DNA from 3 places in the Trinickia acidisoli genome. Region 1 is predicted to be linked to each of the others. Evidence: predicted binding sites of a transcription regulator. Region 1 holds the regulator's gene; each other region holds the start of a gene.
The links. Region 1 encodes LexA, which represses DNA repair genes until DNA is damaged. Its sites were predicted from a motif close to ACTGTATNNNNATACAGT; they were not measured.
Positions count from the first base shown of each region.

Region 2: a site for LexA is predicted at 1,607-1,624, ahead of imuA (translesion DNA synthesis-associated protein ImuA). Genes of this name have one in related genera too.
Region 3: a site for LexA is predicted at 1,489-1,506, ahead of dinB (DNA polymerase IV). Genes of this name have one in related genera too.

Region 1 is NZ_JAFLRG010000001.1:2,238,061-2,244,054, reverse strand. Features, by position in the region: gene nodJ (ABC transporter permease) at 1-821, opposite strand, end outside; gene nodI (nodulation factor ABC transporter ATP-binding protein NodI) at 940-1,854, opposite strand; gene J3485_RS10295 (universal stress protein) at 2,115-2,615, shown strand; gene J3485_RS10290 (DUF2939 domain-containing protein) at 2,729-3,361, opposite strand; gene J3485_RS10285 (hypothetical protein) at 3,570-3,911, opposite strand; gene lexA (transcriptional repressor LexA) at 3,947-4,594, opposite strand; gene J3485_RS10275 (CysB family HTH-type transcriptional regulator) at 4,930-5,856, shown strand; gene J3485_RS10270 (asparaginase) at 5,917-5,994, shown strand, end outside.
Region 2 is NZ_JAFLRG010000001.1:1,441,756-1,447,749, forward strand. Features, by position in the region: gene J3485_RS06720 (TetR/AcrR family transcriptional regulator) at 1-171, opposite strand, end outside; gene J3485_RS06725 (alpha/beta fold hydrolase) at 344-1,474, shown strand; gene imuA (translesion DNA synthesis-associated protein ImuA) at 1,750-2,421, shown strand; gene J3485_RS06735 (Y-family DNA polymerase) at 2,351-3,820, shown strand; gene J3485_RS06740 (error-prone DNA polymerase) at 3,827-5,994, shown strand, end outside.
Region 3 is NZ_JAFLRG010000001.1:1,594,760-1,600,753, forward strand. Features, by position in the region: gene J3485_RS07435 (ABC transporter substrate-binding protein) at 1-5, opposite strand, end outside; gene J3485_RS07440 (ABC transporter permease) at 99-953, opposite strand; tRNA gene J3485_RS07445 (tRNA-Met) at 1,236-1,312, shown strand; gene dinB (DNA polymerase IV) at 1,508-2,671, shown strand; gene J3485_RS07455 (amidohydrolase family protein) at 2,748-4,034, shown strand; gene J3485_RS07460 (M3 family metallopeptidase) at 4,048-5,994, opposite strand, start outside.

The DNA of each region.
Region 1 (5,994 bases):
AGTACGGCGCAGACGAAGAACGGTACGATCGAATAAGCGGCCAGCACCGCCAGATGTACCGCGATTTCGTCGATGGGACGTCCCAGCATGGCCGCGCGGATCAATTCGACCGCATGTTCGAGCGGCAGGATCGCGGCGACGCGACGGACGGCCTGGGGCAATTGCGCGAGCGGAAAGAACACCCCTGAGAGCAACAGCATCGGCGTAAGCACGAGCGTCTGGTAAAACATGAAGAAGTCGTACGACGGGGCAAGCGCCGTCACGATCATCGCGAGGCTTGCGAACGAGAGCCCGGCGAGCGCGACGACAGGCAGCGCGAGCAGCATCGACGGAAACCGCGCATAGCCGAGCACGCCGGCGACGAGCATGATGGCCGCCCCCGACAACACCGCCTTGCTCGCCGCCCAAATGATTTCTCCGACGACGATGTCCCCGAGCGTGAGCGGCGTATGCATGATCGCTTCCCACGTTCGTTGCACGTGCATGCGCGAAAAGCCCGAATACATCGACTCGAATGTGGCCGACATCATCACGCTCGAGCCGACCGTGCCTGCGGCCAAGAATGCAATGTAGGAGACCCCGTCGACGTGGCCCACCATCAAGCCGAGTCCGAAGCCTAAGCCGAACAGGTAGATCATCGGATCGGCCAGATTGCCTAGCATCGACGCCGCCGCCAGCTTGCGCCAAACGAGATAGTTGCGTCGCCAAACCGCGATCCAGTTCGTTGCGTTGGCCGGCAGCGCAAGCCGCCAGCGGCTCGCGCGCTCGGTTTTGGCGGTGTCGCGCGCCCGCCCGCGCGTATCGTAAGGAGGGGCATCCATCTTTCGTTCTCTCAACCGTCGTGCGCATCGTACTTTGATGCGGTAAGCATCGTCTTTGGCACCTGCCTGCTTTCGAAGCGGCGGCGGTGCAACGTCCGTTGCATCGGGGTGGAGCGGGTCAATCCTGCATTTCACGTCCCGTCAGCCGCAGAAACACGTCTTCGAGATTGGCCGGGCGGTGCACGTACCGCAAGCCCGAGCGGCCCGCCAGACGCTCGTTGACCGGCGCCGGGTCCCGGACGTAACAAAATAGCGTTTCGCCGCTGATCTCGGTACGGGTCGCGAACGGCGCGAGTTCGTCGCGCAACGTCGCCGGATCGGGACCGTAGACTTCGATGACGTCGCAGCCGATTTCCTTCGCCACCAATGCGCTCGGCGCCCCCTCGGCGATTTTGCGCCCCTCCTCGATGATGCACAGCCGATCGCAGAGCCGCTCCGCTTCTTCCATGAAATGCGTTGTCAGCAGGATCGTCTTGCCCCGCGCGAGCAGCGACCGCAATCGATCCCAGATCAAATGGCGCGCCTGTGGGTCGAGGCCGGTCGTCGGCTCGTCGAGAATCAGCGCGTCGGGATCGTTGATCAACGCGCGAGCGAGCGTCAGACGGCGTCTCATGCCGCCGGAAAGCTCGCCGACGCGCGCGTCGGCTTTGCTTTCCAGGCGTGCGAATTCAAGCAGATCCGGAACCATGGCGCGGGTTTTGCTCGGCGATAAACCGTAGTAGCGGCCGAACACGAGCAGATTTTCTCGTACGCTGAAATCGGGGTCGAGATTGTCGAACTGTGGGACGACCCCGACTCGCTGGCGCGCGAAGCGGGCGCCGGACGGAATGCTTTGCCCGCATAGCGCGATCGCTCCGCAGTCGGGCTCGACGAGGCCGAGCAGCATCTTCAGCGTGGTGGTTTTGCCCGCGCCATTGGGGCCGAGTAGGCCGAAGCATTCGCCGGCACGGACGTGAAACGACAAGCCGTCGACGACGGCTTTATCGCCATAGTGCTTCACCACGTCGCGAAATTCGATGGCGTTATTGGACATGAGGACGAACGAGACGCACCGCACCAAGGTTCTAGGCCGAAGGCGATCATTCTATTGCATCGCGCGTTCGCGCTTCGTGCCGGCGTGGTGCTAGTGTGGCGCCGCCCGGTGGTGCAACGCAGCGACGCACGCTTTCGCCGCCGTGGTGCATGCGCATAGAGACGAGGGCGGGCTAGGCGTTTTCCTAGCCTTGTCAGTCCAACTGCGGCGCACCATGATTGAAATGAAGAACCGCGATTCGCGCGGGCTGGGAGGCCATGATGGCAAGCTACAAAAAAATCCTATTGTGCTATGACGGCTCGCGCGAGGGCCGCAAAGCGTTGCGATGCGGTGCCGACCTCGCGCTCGACCTGAAGGCGGAAACGCACTTGCTGTCCGTCGTCGACATGCGTACGAGCATTGCCCAAAGCGCTGGGCTCCTGACGGACGTTGCGTGCGGCCGTTTCGAGGACGCCGCGCGGGAAATCCTGCAGGAAGGCGTCGATTGGCTGACGGAGCGTGGCGTACAAGCGCACGGGCACTTTGCGTTCGGCCATCCGATCGACGAAATTACCAATCTTGCCGATCAGCTAAAAGTCGACCTCATTGTCGTCGGCCATCGCGCACGCAGCGGGCTGTCGCGATGGTGGATGGGGGCCGGCAACACGCAGCTTCTCGACCGCGTTTCGTGCAGCATCCTCGTTGCGGTTTCGGCACCGCACGAGCAAGAGGACGCCAGCATGGCTGCGGCCATGGCGCATGCCGGCGGTCCAGGCGGCTAAGCGCGCGGAAGGACCGGCTTCGCCGCGCTGCACGCAGCTATGCCTTGCCTTCGCCTCGCTCTCGGCCGGTCAAGTCGACGCTCTCGACTGCGCGCGGGTGGGCTGACCGCGCGCTATGGCGCGAGTTCGACGGCATCGAGTTGCCACGAGAACCACCCGCGGCGATGAAAGACGATGCTGTAGGGCGGGGTGTCGGTGTCGCGCGTATAGGTGACGGCAAACGTGCTCATGTCTCGATAGCCGGCGCTGCCCTTGGCGGGCGCCGCAGCCGTTTGTTCCGAAGCCGAAGCAGGTGCCGAGGGCGCTTCTTGCGCCGGCTGCACTGGCTGTGGTTGCTCCTCGCCGACAGGCGGCGGCGTCTCGCCTGGTTTCCCTTGCGGCGGCAGCCCTTCGAGCAAGGCTGCGACGCCATCGGGCGTGGCATACGCATCGACGAGCGGATTGACGAGCGCCATGCCGACGAGCGCGCCGAGCGCGGCAAGCGGATGCTGGAGCTTTTCCGTATCGACTCGCTGACTCAACATCTGGGTCACTTGTTGCTTGAGGCTCGTTCGCAGCGCCGGATAGTCGACGTAGCGATCGATCGTTTGCGCGTCGCGTGCCTGCACGGCATCGCGCAGCTTGCTCAACACGAGGTAGGGCGATGCGTAAGCGAAGACGGCCAGGGCGACCACAATGATCACGGCGCCCACCACGACGGCGGCTGCCAGCGGTTTTCGGGCGTTGGAGCGGTTTTCAGTTGTCATGAGACGGAGGCCTTTGTCGATGTCCAATGCTAATCGACAGAGACTACGCGAAAACGATCCCTACCAAAAATGGCGATCTCGCGAGGATAGGCAACGTTGGCCGCGCATTCGACACACATTCGTCGACACACATTCGACGCCTCGAGCCGTCGCTATCGTGTGTGCAGCGTTGCCGGTGCAAGCAGCGCGCTTACCACGCGAAAAACGATTAACCCCACCGTGGGGCCGGTGCGCCGGCACGTTCGTCGTCGATGCATCGATCGATCATTTTGCATACTGCGTCGATCGTGCCGACGAGGATGACGCGCGACGCGCCATGATAGACGCGCACGGGTGCTCGTCGCGCCGGCTCCGCATGCAACGCGCTATTGAGCGACACGCGAGCGAATGCGGGCAGCGCGGCAGGCTGCATGCCCGCAAGCGACGCGTTGTCGTTTTGCCGCGCAGGGCTCGGGGCGACTGCCTCGAGCGGTGGGCAGGCAACGAGACCGCGCAAGTGGCGCAGGCGGCCGAAGGTGCGAAAAGGCATGAGGCGGGCAAGGCGATCCATGGCGTCTCCCAAACGTGTTCAGACGGTGTTCAGAGTCAGAATTCGGTCGAGCGAATCAGGCCGACCGCAATGCCTTCGAGCGCGAAGTCGGCGCTGTCGGCCGCAACGAAGATGTTCTCGTAATCGGGGTTCTCGGCGATGAGCTCGATCCCGTTCGGGCGCCGCTTTAGGCGCTTGACCGTGACGTCGTCGCCGAGCCGCGCAACGATGATTTGCCCGTCGTTCGCTTCGCTGCGTCGTTGCACGGCGAGCAAATCGCCGTCGAGAATGCCGGCGTCGCGCATCGACAGGCCGCGTACCTTCAACAGGTAGTCGGGCTTGCTCGAAAAGAGCGCCGGGTCGCACGCATAGTGCTGCGAGATGTGCTCCTGCGCGAGGATGGGGCTACCGGCCGCGACGCGGCCCACGAGCGGCAGAGACAACTGCATCAATGCCGGATGTGGCAACGTGAACTGATGCGGCATGTCGTCGGACGCCACCAGCCGGATGCCCCGCGATGCGCCGGCCGCCAACTCGATCACGCCCTTGCGCGCCAGCGCTCGCAGATGTTCCTCGGCCGAATTGGCCGAGGAAAAGCCGAGCCCCGCCGCGATTTCGGCGCGCGTGGGCGGAAAGCCGCTGTGCTCGATCGAATGGCGGATCAAATCGTAAACCTGCTGCTGCCGGGCGGTGAGTTTGGTCATGGGCGTCACTGTATGGATAGACAGGTGCCTGTATTTTTATACAGTATCGAGAGAATTTCAACCCTGTTGTTGCGACCCCACGTCGCCTTTAGCAGAAATCGGCATTAAAAAATGAGGATTTATTTGTTCATGGAATAAGCGGCATCGCCTAGACTGGGCCGGCCCTAACAAAAAGACATCGGACGAGGCGGGTGCCGGAAGCCATGTTCGGACGCGCGCGGGACGTGCGTGCCGGCAGTCGGCAGATCCGCCCAGCGCGAACCTCGAGCGGCAGCGTGGCCCATGCCGCATCGCGACGATCGATGACCCAACCCCTGTCGAAGAGAGACGCTCGCATGAACTTCCAGCAGTTGCGCTTCGTGCGCGAAGCGGTGCGCCGCAATTTGAATCTGACCGAGGTGGCCAATGCGTTGTTTACCTCGCAGTCGGGCGTGTCCAAGCAGATCAAAGATCTCGAGGACGAACTCGGCGTCGACATCTTCGTGCGTCGCGGCAAGCGGCTCACGGGGTTGACGGAGCCTGGCAAGGCCGTGCATCAACTGATCGAGCGCATGTTGCTCGACGCGGAGAACATGCGCCGCGTCGCCAGGCAATATGCCGACGAGGACACGGGCCATCTCGTGGTCGCGACGACGCATACGCAGGCGCGTTATGCGCTGCCCAAAGTGGTGCGTGAGTTCACGCGAGCGTTTCCGAAGGTGCAGCTCGCGCTGCGGCAAGGCAATCCGCAGCAGATCGCGCAGATGCTCATCGACGGCGAGGCCGACATCGCGATCTCGACCGAAGCGCTCGATCGCTTCCCCGACATCCTCACGTTTCCGTGCTATTCGTGGCACCACGTCGTCGTCGTGCCGAAGCACCATCCGCTCGCCAGCCGCGCGCGCGTCACGCTCGAGGATGTCGCCGACTATCCGATCGTGACCTACGATCGCGATTTCACGGGGCGCTCGCATATCGACGCGTCGTTCGCCAAGGTGGGCACGCTGCCCGACGTCGTGCTGACCGCGATCGATGCGGACGTCATCAAGACTTACGTCGAGCTCGGGATGGGCGTCGGCATCGTCGCCGCGATGGCCTACGATCCGAAGCGCGATGCCGAACTCGTCGCGCTCGATACGCAGCATTTATTCGAAGGCAGCACGACGCGCGTGGGCTTGCGCAAGGGCGCGTTCATGCGCGCGTACGCTTATCGCTTCATCGAAATGTTCGCCCCGCAGTTGTCCGAAGCGGGCATGGCAGGGCAGTTGCGCGAGGCCGCATAGCGAAAGCGCGGGCGAGGGCGAGCGTTCGCCCGCTCGATCGCCACGATCGGCGCGGTTAGAATGGCGCCCATGACCACGACTCATTTTTCCAATTCCCCCGCGGCGCTGCCGCGTATTGCCGTGCTCGCGACCGGCGGC
Region 2 (5,994 bases), 800 kb from region 1:
TTCTTCTGCGAGCTGTACCTTGCCGCGGGGAAAGTGAAAGTAGAACGATCCTTTAGGCGCACCGCTTTCTTCAAGGATCTGGATCAATCCAGTCGCAGTGTAGCCTTGGATGCGAAACAGTCGTTCGGCCGTGGCAATCGCGCGAGCGCGGGCGTCAGTCTTACGTGGCATGCCGTGAACATAACACGTTTCGCTTGACGTTACTATGGTAACCACCATAGTATGGTGATCACCATAGAAAAAGCCCGACGATGCCCCTCTACCCAATCCTAAGATAGGAGGAATTGATTTGACCGCATCACCATATGGCGAGGGAACGCTTCCCAAGGGGGTCCGCTCGCGCATGATCCATGGGGTCAACGGCCTCGATGTCCATATTCTCGAAGCCGGTTACGAAAGCCCCGGCCGGCCGCTCGTGCTGCTTCTGCACGGCTTTCCGGATTTGGCTTACGGCTGGCGACACCTGATCCCAATTCTGGCTGACGCTGGCTACCATGTCGTGGCGCCCGACCAGCGGGGTTTTGGCCGCACCACCGGTTGGGTGAACGGCTATGACGCCCCGCTAGTGCCCTTCAGCCTCTTGAATATGACGCGTGACGCCCTCGGATTGGTTTCGGCGTTGGGGTATCGGCGTACGGCAATGCTCGTCGGGCACGACCTCGGCTCGCCCGTGGCGGCCTATTGCGCGCTAGCCCGACCTGATGTCTTTCCCTCGGTGGTGTTGATGAGCGCCCCGTTCCCAGGTCCGCCGGCGCTTCCGTTCGACACGGCGGAAAGCGAGGCATCGTCGGTTCAACCGAACACTGAAAATCAAAAGTTAGCGGCCGCGCTGGCGGCACTCGATCCGCCGAGAGAGTATTACCAACAATACTTGAGCACACGGGAGGCGAACTATGACATGTGGCACCCCCCTCAAGGTTTACACGCGTTTCTTCGTGCATTTTTCTACGTCAAGAGCGCTGACTGGCCGGGAAATAAGCCGCATCCGTTGAAGGCGCGAACCGCCATAGAACTTGCGCAAATGCCCACCTATTACGTCATGAATCTCGGCAAGACGATGCCCCAGACCGTCGCTCCATTCCAACCTTCCGCCGCCGAGGTCCTGGCCAGCAAATGGCTTACCGAGCCGGAACTTGGCGTGTACGCGAAGGAGTATGGCCGCACTGGGTTTCAAGGCGCTCTGCAGGCTTATCGCGTCTATTCCGATCCTGACCTCAACGCTGAGTTGCGCCTGTTTTCGGGCAAGACGATCGATGTCCCATCGCTCTTCATCGGCGGGAAGAGCGATTGGGGCACCTATTCGGCGCCGGGCGCGATCGATGTTATGAGGACGAAGGCGGCGACGAGGATGGGTGGCATCGAGCTGATCGACGGCGCCGGTCATTGGGTCCAACAGGAGCAGCCGGTTCGGCTCAGCACGCTCCTGCTCGCTTTCATCAAGGAGGTGGGTGGAGCGGATCACACCAGCGCTTAGGTCGGGGAATGCCTATCGTCGCTCTTGACCTGCCGTCGAAACTGCGACCGGCCCGCTTTGCCGGCGATACGCACGCCCGAGTTCAAGCGTTGTGTCATGGATCCCCCAAGCGGAAACTCCCGAGCTAGAATTGCTGTATATTTATACAGTATTTTTTGGTGAGCGATCCTGTGAACCCCGCCTTCGGCAATTCCGAGCAGTTCTCGCCGTCCGATAAGGTGTCATGTCGTCTTGATGCCGTAATCGACTCAACTCTGTATCCCGGCTCGGGGGGAATGGCGCTGTGGCGGGCCTCGCAGCTTGCGCGCGGGCGCACACACGTGGTGGAAACGGGGTATCCCGCGCTGTCGGCCGAGTTACCCGGCGGCGGCTGGCCACTCGGCGCGTTGGTCGATTTGCTCGTCCGGCAGGCGGGGATCGGTGAAATGCGGCTGCTGCAACCCGCGCTCAGTGCGCTGGGCGAGCGACCGGTCGCGCTGCTGCAGCCGCCGCAGGTGCCCAACGGCTTGGGGCTCGAGTACATCGGGTTGGCGCTCGATCGTCTGCTGCATGTCAAGGCGTCCAAGACGGCCGATGCCTTGTGGTCCGCCGAGCAAATCCTGCGGGCGGGAAGCTGCGGGGCGCTGATTTTTTGGGCGTCGCATGCGCGGGCGTCGTCGTTGCGGCGTCTACATTTGGCGGCGCAGTCCGCCGACACGTTATTCGTGATGGTGCGTCCTCTGGCCGTTGCACAAGATGCGTCGCCGGCGCTACTGCGGCTGGCGCTGCGGCCGTCGGCCGAAGGGTTGATGGTCGATATCGTGAAGCGACGAGGGCCCCTGTGCGCGGAGCCATTGTCGATTCCCCTTCAACCTACGCCCGTTTTGTGGTCTCGCCATGCGCGTCTTTCTCGCCGTCCACTTGCCGAAACTGCCGCTCGAAGTCTTTCGGCCGAAGTGGCTGCCTGATCCTGCTGCCGGCAGTGTCGCCTTCGAGAAGGACAAGGTGGTCATCGCCGATGCGGCGGCGCGTGCGGCCGGCATCCGTCTCGGCATGAAGCGCGGCGGCGTGCTCACCTTGTTGGCCGATGCCGTGATGTACGAGCGCGACGCAGCGCGCGAGGCTGCGGCGCAGCGTGAAGTCGGCGTGTCGCTGATGCGGTTTTCGCCCGACGTGGCGCTCGCCGATGAAGCGACTGTCCTCGTGGAAATCGGGGCGAGCTTGAGGCTTTTTGGCGGGGTGCGGGCAGTGTGCCGTCAGGCGCGCGCGATTCTCGACACGCTCGGCTTCACGGCGCGCATCGGCGTCGCACCGACAGGGCAGGGTGCATGGCTGCTGGCGCGCTACGGCCGCCGGCGCGTGATGCGGCTCGCCTCGCTCGAGCGCGTCTTGTCGCCGTTACCGATGCTCACCGTGCCGGAGGCGCGGCCGTTCGCCGATTGGCTCGCCGGGCTGGGCTGTGCGACGATCGCCGACGTTCGCCGCTTGCCGCGCGCAGGGCTGCGGCGCCGCTGCGGCGAGCGCGTGCTCGATTCGCTCGATCGCGCATTCGGCGCGGCGCCCGAACTCTTCGATTGGCTCTCGTTACCCCCTACGTTTTCCGCGTACCTCGAATTGCCCGATCGCATCGAGCATGCGGATGGCGCATTGCATGCCGCTCATCGGTTGATCGTGCAGTTGTGCGGCTGGCTCTGTGCCAAGCAGTTGGCGGTGACGGCCGTCACGTTTTCGCTCGAGCACGAGCGGGGCCGGCAAGCGATAGCCCCGACGTCGATCGAGATTGCACTCGGCGAGCCTACCTGGCAGGAAACGCATCTGCTGCGTTTGCTGAAGGAACGCTTGCATCGCATCGAACTGGCGGCTCCGATGATCGCCTTGCGGCTCGATGCCTCGAAGGTGGAAGCGGCCGCTGCGCCGACCGAACAGCTTTTTCCGGAGCCTGGCGGGTCGGCGCAAAGTCATGCGCGCTTGCTCGAGTTGCTGGTGGCGCGGCTCGGCGAAGACAACGTGGTGCGTCCCGCGCCGGTTGCCGATTACCGGCCCGAGGTGGCCAATCGATGGGTCCCGCTTGGCGAGTCTCATCCGAAGAGCCCGCTGCTCGAAGGGCTGCCGCGGCCGACATGGATGCTCGCCACGCCCGTGCGTTTGCTCACGCGCGCGCATCGGCCGTTTTACGGATCGCCGTTGCGCATTGTTTCGCCGGCCGAACGTATCGAGGCCGGGTGGTTCGACGGTGAGTTCGTCACGCGCGATTACTTCGTCGCCGAAGCCGACGACAAAAGTTATTACTGGATTTACCGCGAACGCGTGAGCAGCCGCGATGCCGATGAAGGGCCGCGCTGGTTTCTTCACGGCTTATTCGGATGATGAGCGATGAGTTCCGGTTTCAATGGGCTGCCGGCGTACGCCGAGCTGTTTTGCTTCTCCAACTTCACGTTCCTGCACGGCGCGTCGCACGCGCAGGAACTCGTCGAGCGTGCGGCGCAGCTCGGCTACGCGGGCATCGCGATGACCGACGAATGCTCGCTCGCGGGCGTCGTGCGCGCGCACGACGCCGCGAAGAAAGTCGGGCTGCCGCTCGTCATCGGTTCGTATTTTCGCTTGTGCCATGCCGACGGTTCGCCGTCGTTCGGGCTCATCTTGCTCGCGCAAAATCGCGAGGGATACGGCAATCTAGCGGAGCTCATCACACTCGCGCGCACGCGCTCGCCGAAGGGCGAGTATCGGTTGACGCCGTACGATCTCTCGCGGCCGGAACCCGAATATGCGTATTTGCGAGGGATGCCCGATTGCTTGGCAATTCTCGTCCCCGATTTCCCGGCCAAGGAAGAGGCGCTTGCCGCGCAACTCGAATGGCTCGACGAAACTTTTCCCGGCCGCGGCTGGGTGGGGCTCGTCCTACATCAGCGGGCGATGGACGACATGCATCGCGGCGCGGTTGAATATGTCGCGCGCCGCCAGGGCATACCGGTCGTCGCGCTCGGCCACGTCGTCATGCACGTGCGCTCGCGCAAGCCGCTGCAAGACACGATGACGGCCATTCGCGTCGGCAAGAGCGTGCACGAATGCGGCTACGAACTCGCGCCGAATGCCGAGCAGCATTTGCGATCGCGTCTGCGCCTCGTCAATCTTTACTCCGGCGAGGCGTTGCACGAGACGATCAATGTCTTGTCCCGCTGTACGTTCTCGCTCAGCGAGCTCCGGTACGAATATCCCGACGAGCTCGTACCCGAAGGATTCACGCCAACTGCCTACTTGCGGAAAGAGACTTACGCGGGTGCATTGAAGCGTTTTCCCGCCGGCATGCCGCACGCGGTGCAGCAGCAGGTGGAGCACGAACTCGCGTTGATTGCCGAGCTGCAGTACGAACCGTATTTCCTGACGGTCTACGACATCGTGCGCTATGCACGCAGTCAAAACATCTTGTGCCAGGGGCGCGGATCGGCCGCCAATTCGGCGGTTTGCTATTGCCTCGGTATTACGGAGGTGGACCCGGCACGCGGCAATATGCTCTTCGAGCGGTTCATCAGCAAGGAACGGGGGGAGCCGCCCGACATCGACGTCGATTTCGAGCATCAGCGGCGCGAGGAGGTCATGCAGTACATCTACGGCAAGTACGGCCGTCATCGCGCGGCGATTGCGGCGGCCGTCTCGACCTATCGTCCGCGTGGCGCACTGCGCGAAACGGGCAAGGCGCTCGGCGTCGATCCGCAGATCGTCGACGCCGTCGCGAAGTCGCATCATTGGTTCGATACGAGCCGCGATTTGCTCGAACGTTTCGAGGAGTCGGGCCTCGATCCCAACCAGCCGCTGATTCAGGCCTGGGCTCGGTTGGCGGCGCAACTGCTGAATTTTCCGCGTCATCTATCGCAGCATTCGGGCGGCTTCGTCATCAGTCGCGGCAAGCTGACGCGGCTCGTGCCGGTGGAGAACGCGGCGATGCCCGATCGTTCCGTCATCCAATGGGACAAAGACGATCTCGAATCATTAGGACTCCTGAAGGTTGACGTTCTGGCGCTCGGCATGTTGTCGGCGATACGGCGCGCGCTCGATTTCGTCTCCGAGCGGCGCGGCGAGCGCTTCATCATGCAGGACGTACCACACGAGGACGCCAAGACGTACGAGATGATTTCGCGTGCCGATACGATCGGCGTCTTCCAGATCGAATCGCGCGCCCAGATGAGCATGCTGCCGCGTTTGCGGCCGCGCGAGTTTTACGATCTCGTGATCGAAGTGGCGATCGTGCGGCCCGGGCCGATCCAAGGGGGCGCCGTGCATCCTTATCTGCGCCGACGCCAGAAGCTCGAGCCCGTCACCTTTCCGAGCAAGGACTTGGAGGTTGCTTTGGGCCGCACGCTCGGTGTGCCGATCTTTCAGGAGCAGGTGATGCAGGTCGCGATCATTGCGGCCGGCTTCAGCCCGGGCGAAGCCGATCAATTGCGGCGTGCGATGGCGGCATGGAAGCGCAAGGGCAATTTGCAGGGGTATTACGATCGCATCGTGAGCGGCATGCTCGAACGTGGGTATGAGCGCAGCTTCGC
Region 3 (5,994 bases), 640 kb from region 1:
GCCATCGGGTTATCACTCCAATAGGGTCTTGCGAATGAAGATCTAAGAACGGTTACGCCAGAGGCGCCGTGGTGCCGCGGCGGTGGCAGGTACCGGATTCAACCGATATCCTTGGCATCGACCCATTTACATATTCTTCTTTGCAGGAAGAGCAGCGCGTAGTTGCTGAGCAAGCCGAGCCCGGCGAGCAGGACGATCGCACCGAACATCAACGGGATTTGAAAGTTGTACTGAGCCTGCATGACCTTGAAGCCGAGCCCTTGATTGGCTCCGATCATTTCCGCCGCCACCAGCATCAGCAGCGCTGTCCCGGCGCTCAGCCGTAGGCCGACGAAAATCGGTGGAATCGCACCCGGCAACGTTACGCGGCGGAAAATCTGCAATTTCGATGCGCCGAACATGCTTGCCATCTCGATGAGGCGGCGATCGACCTGCTTGACGCCGGATATCGTATTCATCAGCAGTGGAAATACCGTCGCCCAGAAAATGACGAAGACCTTCGATGTCTCCCCGAGACCCATCAGCAGAATGAAAACCGGATAGACCGCGAGCGCCGAGGTCTGACGGAACATCTGCAGGATCGGATCGATCGCATATTCGATCCGCGTGAACGTACCCATCAGTAGGCCGAGCGGGACGGACACGACGACGGCCGCCGCGAAAGCGATGCCGGCTCGCTGCAGGCTGATCGAGAGGTCGCCCAGCAGTGTGCCGTTGATCAGCGCGGTAAACACCGCGTGCAGAATCGTGTCGACGGGTGGAATCACGGCCGGATTGAGCCAGCCGTGAGAGCTGGCAACCTGCCAGAGCAGGAAGAACAGAATCAACGTACCGTAGCGATTGACGAAGGCCCAAGCCCGCGAGTCGAGGATCTTCTCGATGTCGGGGCCCAATGCCTTGAAAGACGGCCTTGCGCCGAAATTGCCTACGTGCTCGAGCTGTCTTTCGGCCATGCGATTCTCCATAACGTTCGATGCGGCGAAACATGAGTCGGTCATCCCGCGAACCTGTGCCGACAGTCGGCGCAGCGCGCCGAACGGTTGGTACCGTTGCGCACGATATTGCGACTGTAGCGAAGAAGTTAGCGTCGCAATCTATTTAATCCGCGATTGGATAGAATCAAAAACGCTGAGTCGGGTTGATGGCGGCAGCATCGGGCGGCGGGGGAGGGCGCCTCGTCGTCGACAGTATTGTTTGACGCAGCGTACAGAGTGTCATATACTCTATTTCTCTGACGCGGGGTGGAGCAGTCTGGCAGCTCGTCGGGCTCATAACCCGAAGGTCGTAGGTTCAAATCCTACCCCCGCAACCAAGTTTCAGGCACAAGCCTCGATTTCATAGCGAAGTCGGGGCTTTTTGCTTTCTTGGGCGGTAGCTCCGCATGGAGCCATGGCGCTGCGCCTATGGTGCCCGTCGGCGGCTGCAACCAAGCACGTACAAGCGATGCCGTCGCGTTCTTCTGCGCCTCACGTGCCGCTTGAAATAAACACTGTGTTTTTGTACAGTAATGCTCACCTTGAGCACGCGCGCCTCCTCTTTCCCCGCTCCCACTCTCGCGCCGTTTGGCACGGAGGGCTCGCTCGCCCGCAAAATCATCCACTGCGATTGCGATTGCTTCTACGCATCCGTGGAGATGCGCGACGATCCGAGCTTGCGCGGCCGGCCGCTTGCCGTCGGCGGTCGCCCCGAGCAACGCGGCGTCATTGCCACCTGCAACTACGAGGCGCGCGGCTTTGGGGTGCATTCGGCGATGTCGTCGGCGCTCGCGATGCGCAAGTGTCCCGAACTCTTGATCTTGCCCTCCGCGATGGAGAAGTACCGCATCGCTTCGCGGCAGATCATGGCGATCTACCGCGACTACACGCCCTTCGTGGAGCCGCTCTCGCTCGACGAAGCCTATCTCGATGTCACGACGGCGTCGCGCTGCAAGGGCAGCGCGACGCTGATGGCCGCGGAAATCCGCGAGCGCGTGCGCGAAACGGTGGGCGTTACGGTATCGGCCGGCGTCGCGCCGAACAAATTCGTCGCGAAGATCGCGTCCGACTGGAACAAGCCCGACGGTTTGTTCGTCGTGCGTCCCCACGAGGTCGACGCATTCGTCGCGGCGTTGCCGGTACGCAAGATCTTCGGGGTCGGTAAGGTGACGGCCGCGAAACTCGAAAAGCTCGGCATCGTTACGTGCCGCGATCTGCGCGAATGGTCGCTCGTCGATTTGCATCAACGCTTCGGCGCGTTCGGCCGTAGGCTCCACGATCTGTCGCGCGGCATCGATCATCGGATGGTGGAGCCCGATCAGGAGCGCAAGTCGATCAGCGTCGAGACAACTTATGTGACCGACTTGCGAACGCTCGATGCCTGCACGGCCGAGATCCGGCAACTAGCCGAGCAACTCGATGCGCGCATTGCGCGCGTTGGGGCCAGCGCTGCGATTCGCAAGCTTTACGTCAAGATCCGCTTCGCGGATTTTCAGCGTACGACGGTCGAATGCGCGGCCGATGCCACCGATTTGCCTACCTTCATCGCCTTGTTGGAGAAAGGCTTCGCACGCCGTGATCGTCCGGTGCGCTTGCTAGGCGTCGGCGTGCGCCTCGAGGAGGACGATGCCGTCGATGGAGCACAGTTTCCGCTGTTCGACGACGAGCAGGATGAGGAAAGCGGCGCGGCTCGCTAGAATCGGCACAGCACGCCTCTCGCCGCGTATGTCGTCGATCGGGCCGGCGGCGCCCCCATTATCCGAGGAGCCCTCGATGGATCTCATCATCCGCCACGCCGCATTGATCACTCATGTCGCGGGACGCGACGCGCCCGTCGATATCGCGATCGACGGTGGGCGCATCGTCGCTGTCGAGCCGAATCTTGTGGCGGCGGCAGGGCAGGAGATCGACGCCGCGGGCTCGCTCGTTGCGCCGCCGTTCGTCGACGCGCATTTTCATCTCGACGCCACGCTCTCTTATGGGTTGCCGCGCGTGAACGCGTCGGGCACGTTGCTCGAAGGCATCGCGCTATGGGGCGAACTCAAGCCGCATCTGACACAAGAGGCGCTGATCGAGCGTGCGCTGCAGTATTGCGATTGGGCCGTCGCGCGTGGGCTGCTCGCGATTCGCTCGCACGTCGATGTCTGCGATCCGCGCTTGCTCGCCGTCGAAGCGCTGCTCGAGGTCAAGCGCCGCGTTGCGCCGTATCTCGACTTGCAACTCGTGGCGTTTCCGCAGGACGGCTTGCTGCGCTCGGCGGGCGCGTTCGAGAACTTGAAGCGGGCGGTGGCGATGGGTGTCGACGTCGTCGGCGGTATCCCGCATTTCGAACGGACGATGGCTGACGGCGCCGAATCGATTCGGCTGCTCTGCGAATTCGCCGCTCAGAAGGGGCTGCCCGTCGATATGCATTGCGACGAGTCGGACGATCCGCTCTCGCGCCATATCGAAACGCTGTGTGCGCAGGCGTATCGCCTCGGGCTCGGCGGCCGCGTGGCCGGCTCGCATCTCACCTCGATGCACTCGATGGACAACTACTACGTCAGCAAGCTGCTGCCGTTGATGCGCGAGTCGGGCGTGGCCGCGATCGCCAATCCGCTCATCAACATCACGCTTCAAGGGCGCGCCGATACCTACCCGAAGCGGCGCGGCATGACGCGTGTGCCGGAGATGCTGGCGGCCGGCATCGACGTCGCATTCGGCCACGATTGCGTGATGGATCCGTGGTACAGCCTGGGCTCGGCCGATATACTCGAGGTGGCGCACATGGGCTTGCATGTCGCGCAAATGACGGGCGTCGATGCGATGCGGGCCGCGCTCGATGCGGTGACGGTGAACGCGGCTCGCATTCTAGGCTTGGAGGGCTACGGGATCGCGCCGGGCTGCCGCGCCGACTGCGTCGTGCTCGATGCGCGTGACCCGATCGAAGCGATTCGATTGCGAGCTACGCGCTTGGCGGTCGTGCGGCGCGGCAAGATCGTCGCGCGCACGCCGGCGGCGCGCGCGACGCTGTCGCTGGAAGGGCGGCCGCTCGAGATCGACTTCAAGCTGCGCCGCTGACGCCCTATTGGCGTTAGTTCGCGGGCGCCGACGCCATGCCGTTATGGCGCAGCAACGCATCGATCGTCGGTGCGCGGCCACGGAACGCCTTGAACGAATCCATCGCCGGCCGGCTGCCGCCGACTTCGAGAATTTCCTTGCGGTATCGCACGCCCGTTTTCTCATCGAGCACGCTGCCTTGCGTCGCCTTGGCAGCATCTTCGAACGCGGCGTACGCGTCGGCCGACAGCACCTCGGCCCACTTGTAGCTGTAGTAGCCCGCGGCGTAGCCGCCCGCGAAGATATGGCTGAACGTATTCGGCCAGCGCGAGAAGCTCGCTTGCGGAATCAGGTGGTAGCGCCCATTGGTTTCGCGCGCGAGATCGTTCGCACTTTGCGCGCCCTGCGGATCGAAACTCGTATGCAGCAGCATGTCGTACATCGAGAAGACGATTTGGCGCAGTGTGCCGAGGCCGCTCTGGAAGTTCTTCGCGGCGATCATCTTGTCGAACAGCTCACGCGGCAGCTTCGCGCCCGTATCGACGTGCGACGACATATCGGCGAGTACGTCCCACTCCCAGCAGAAGTTCTCGAGGAATTGCGAGGGGAGTTCGACGGCATCCCACTCGACGCCGTTGATGCCGGAGACGCCGAGTTCGTTCACGCGCGTGAGCATGTGATGCAGACCGTGCCCGAACTCGTGGAACAGCGTGATGACTTCGTCGTGCGTGAAGCAGGCGCTCTTGCCGCCGACGGGCGCCGAGAAGTTGCACGTCAGATAGGCGACCGGCGTTTGCAGGCCGCCGTCGCTGCGCTGGTGGCGCGAGCGGGCGTCGTCCATCCAGGCGCCGCCTCGCTTGCCTTCGCGCGCGTAGAGATCGAGATAGAACTGCGCGCGCAGCGTGCCATCGTCGTCTTCGACGCGGAAGAAGCGAACGTCGGAATGCCATACGGGTGTTTCGTCGCGGCGGATCTTGACGCCGAACAGCGTTTGCGCAACCTTGAACAGCCCGCCGACGACGGCCTCTTCGGGGAAGTATTGCTTGACCTCGTTTTCCGAGAACGCATAGCGCTTTTCGCGCAGGCGTTCACCGGCGAACGCGACGTCCCAGGGCTCCAGCGCTTCGAGGCCGAGCTCGTCGGCGGCGAAGTCGCGCAATTCCTGCCAGTCTTTCTCGGCATAGGGGCGCGCGCGCTTGGCCAGATCCTCGAGAAACGCGACGACTTCGTCGGGCGTATCGGCCATCTTCGGTACGAGCGAGACTTCGGCGAAGTTGCGGTAGCCGAGCATCTGCGCTTCTTCCTTGCGCAGTTTCAAAAGCTCGGCGACGTTCGCGGTGTTGTCCCACTCCGGCTTGCCGCCGCCATAAGTGCCGCCGAGTTCCGATGCGCGCGTGACGTAGGCGCGGTACATCGTTTCACGCATCGGGCGATGCGTCGCGTACTGCATGACCGGGAAATAGGACGGAAAGTGGAGCGTGAACTTCCAGCCCTCGACGCCGGCTTCGTGCGCGGCCTCGCGTGCGGCTTGCACGACGTCGGCAGGCAGGCCGGCGAGTTCGGCTTTGCTCTTCGCGATGTAGGCGTAAGCGTTGGTCGCGTCGAGCACGTGATCGGAGAACGCCTTGGCTAGCGCCGCCTGGCGCTCCTGCAATTCGGAGAAGCGCGGTTTCTGGTCTTCGGGCAATTCGGCGCCCGACAGGCGGAAATCGCGCAGCGCGTTTTGCAGGATTTTCTTGCGTTCGTCGGTCAGTCCGGCATACGCGGGGCTCGCGACGATCGCCTTGTACTTCTCGAACAGCGCCAGGTTTTGTCCGACGCTCGACCAGAACTCCGTCACGCGCGGCAGATTCTCGCCGTAGGCGGCCCGCAGTTCCGGCGTATCGGCGACGGCATTCAAATGGCCGACGATGCCCCAAGCGCGCGAGAGCGGCTCGGTCGCAGCCTCCGTGGCGTCGACGACGCTGGCCCACGTTGCGGG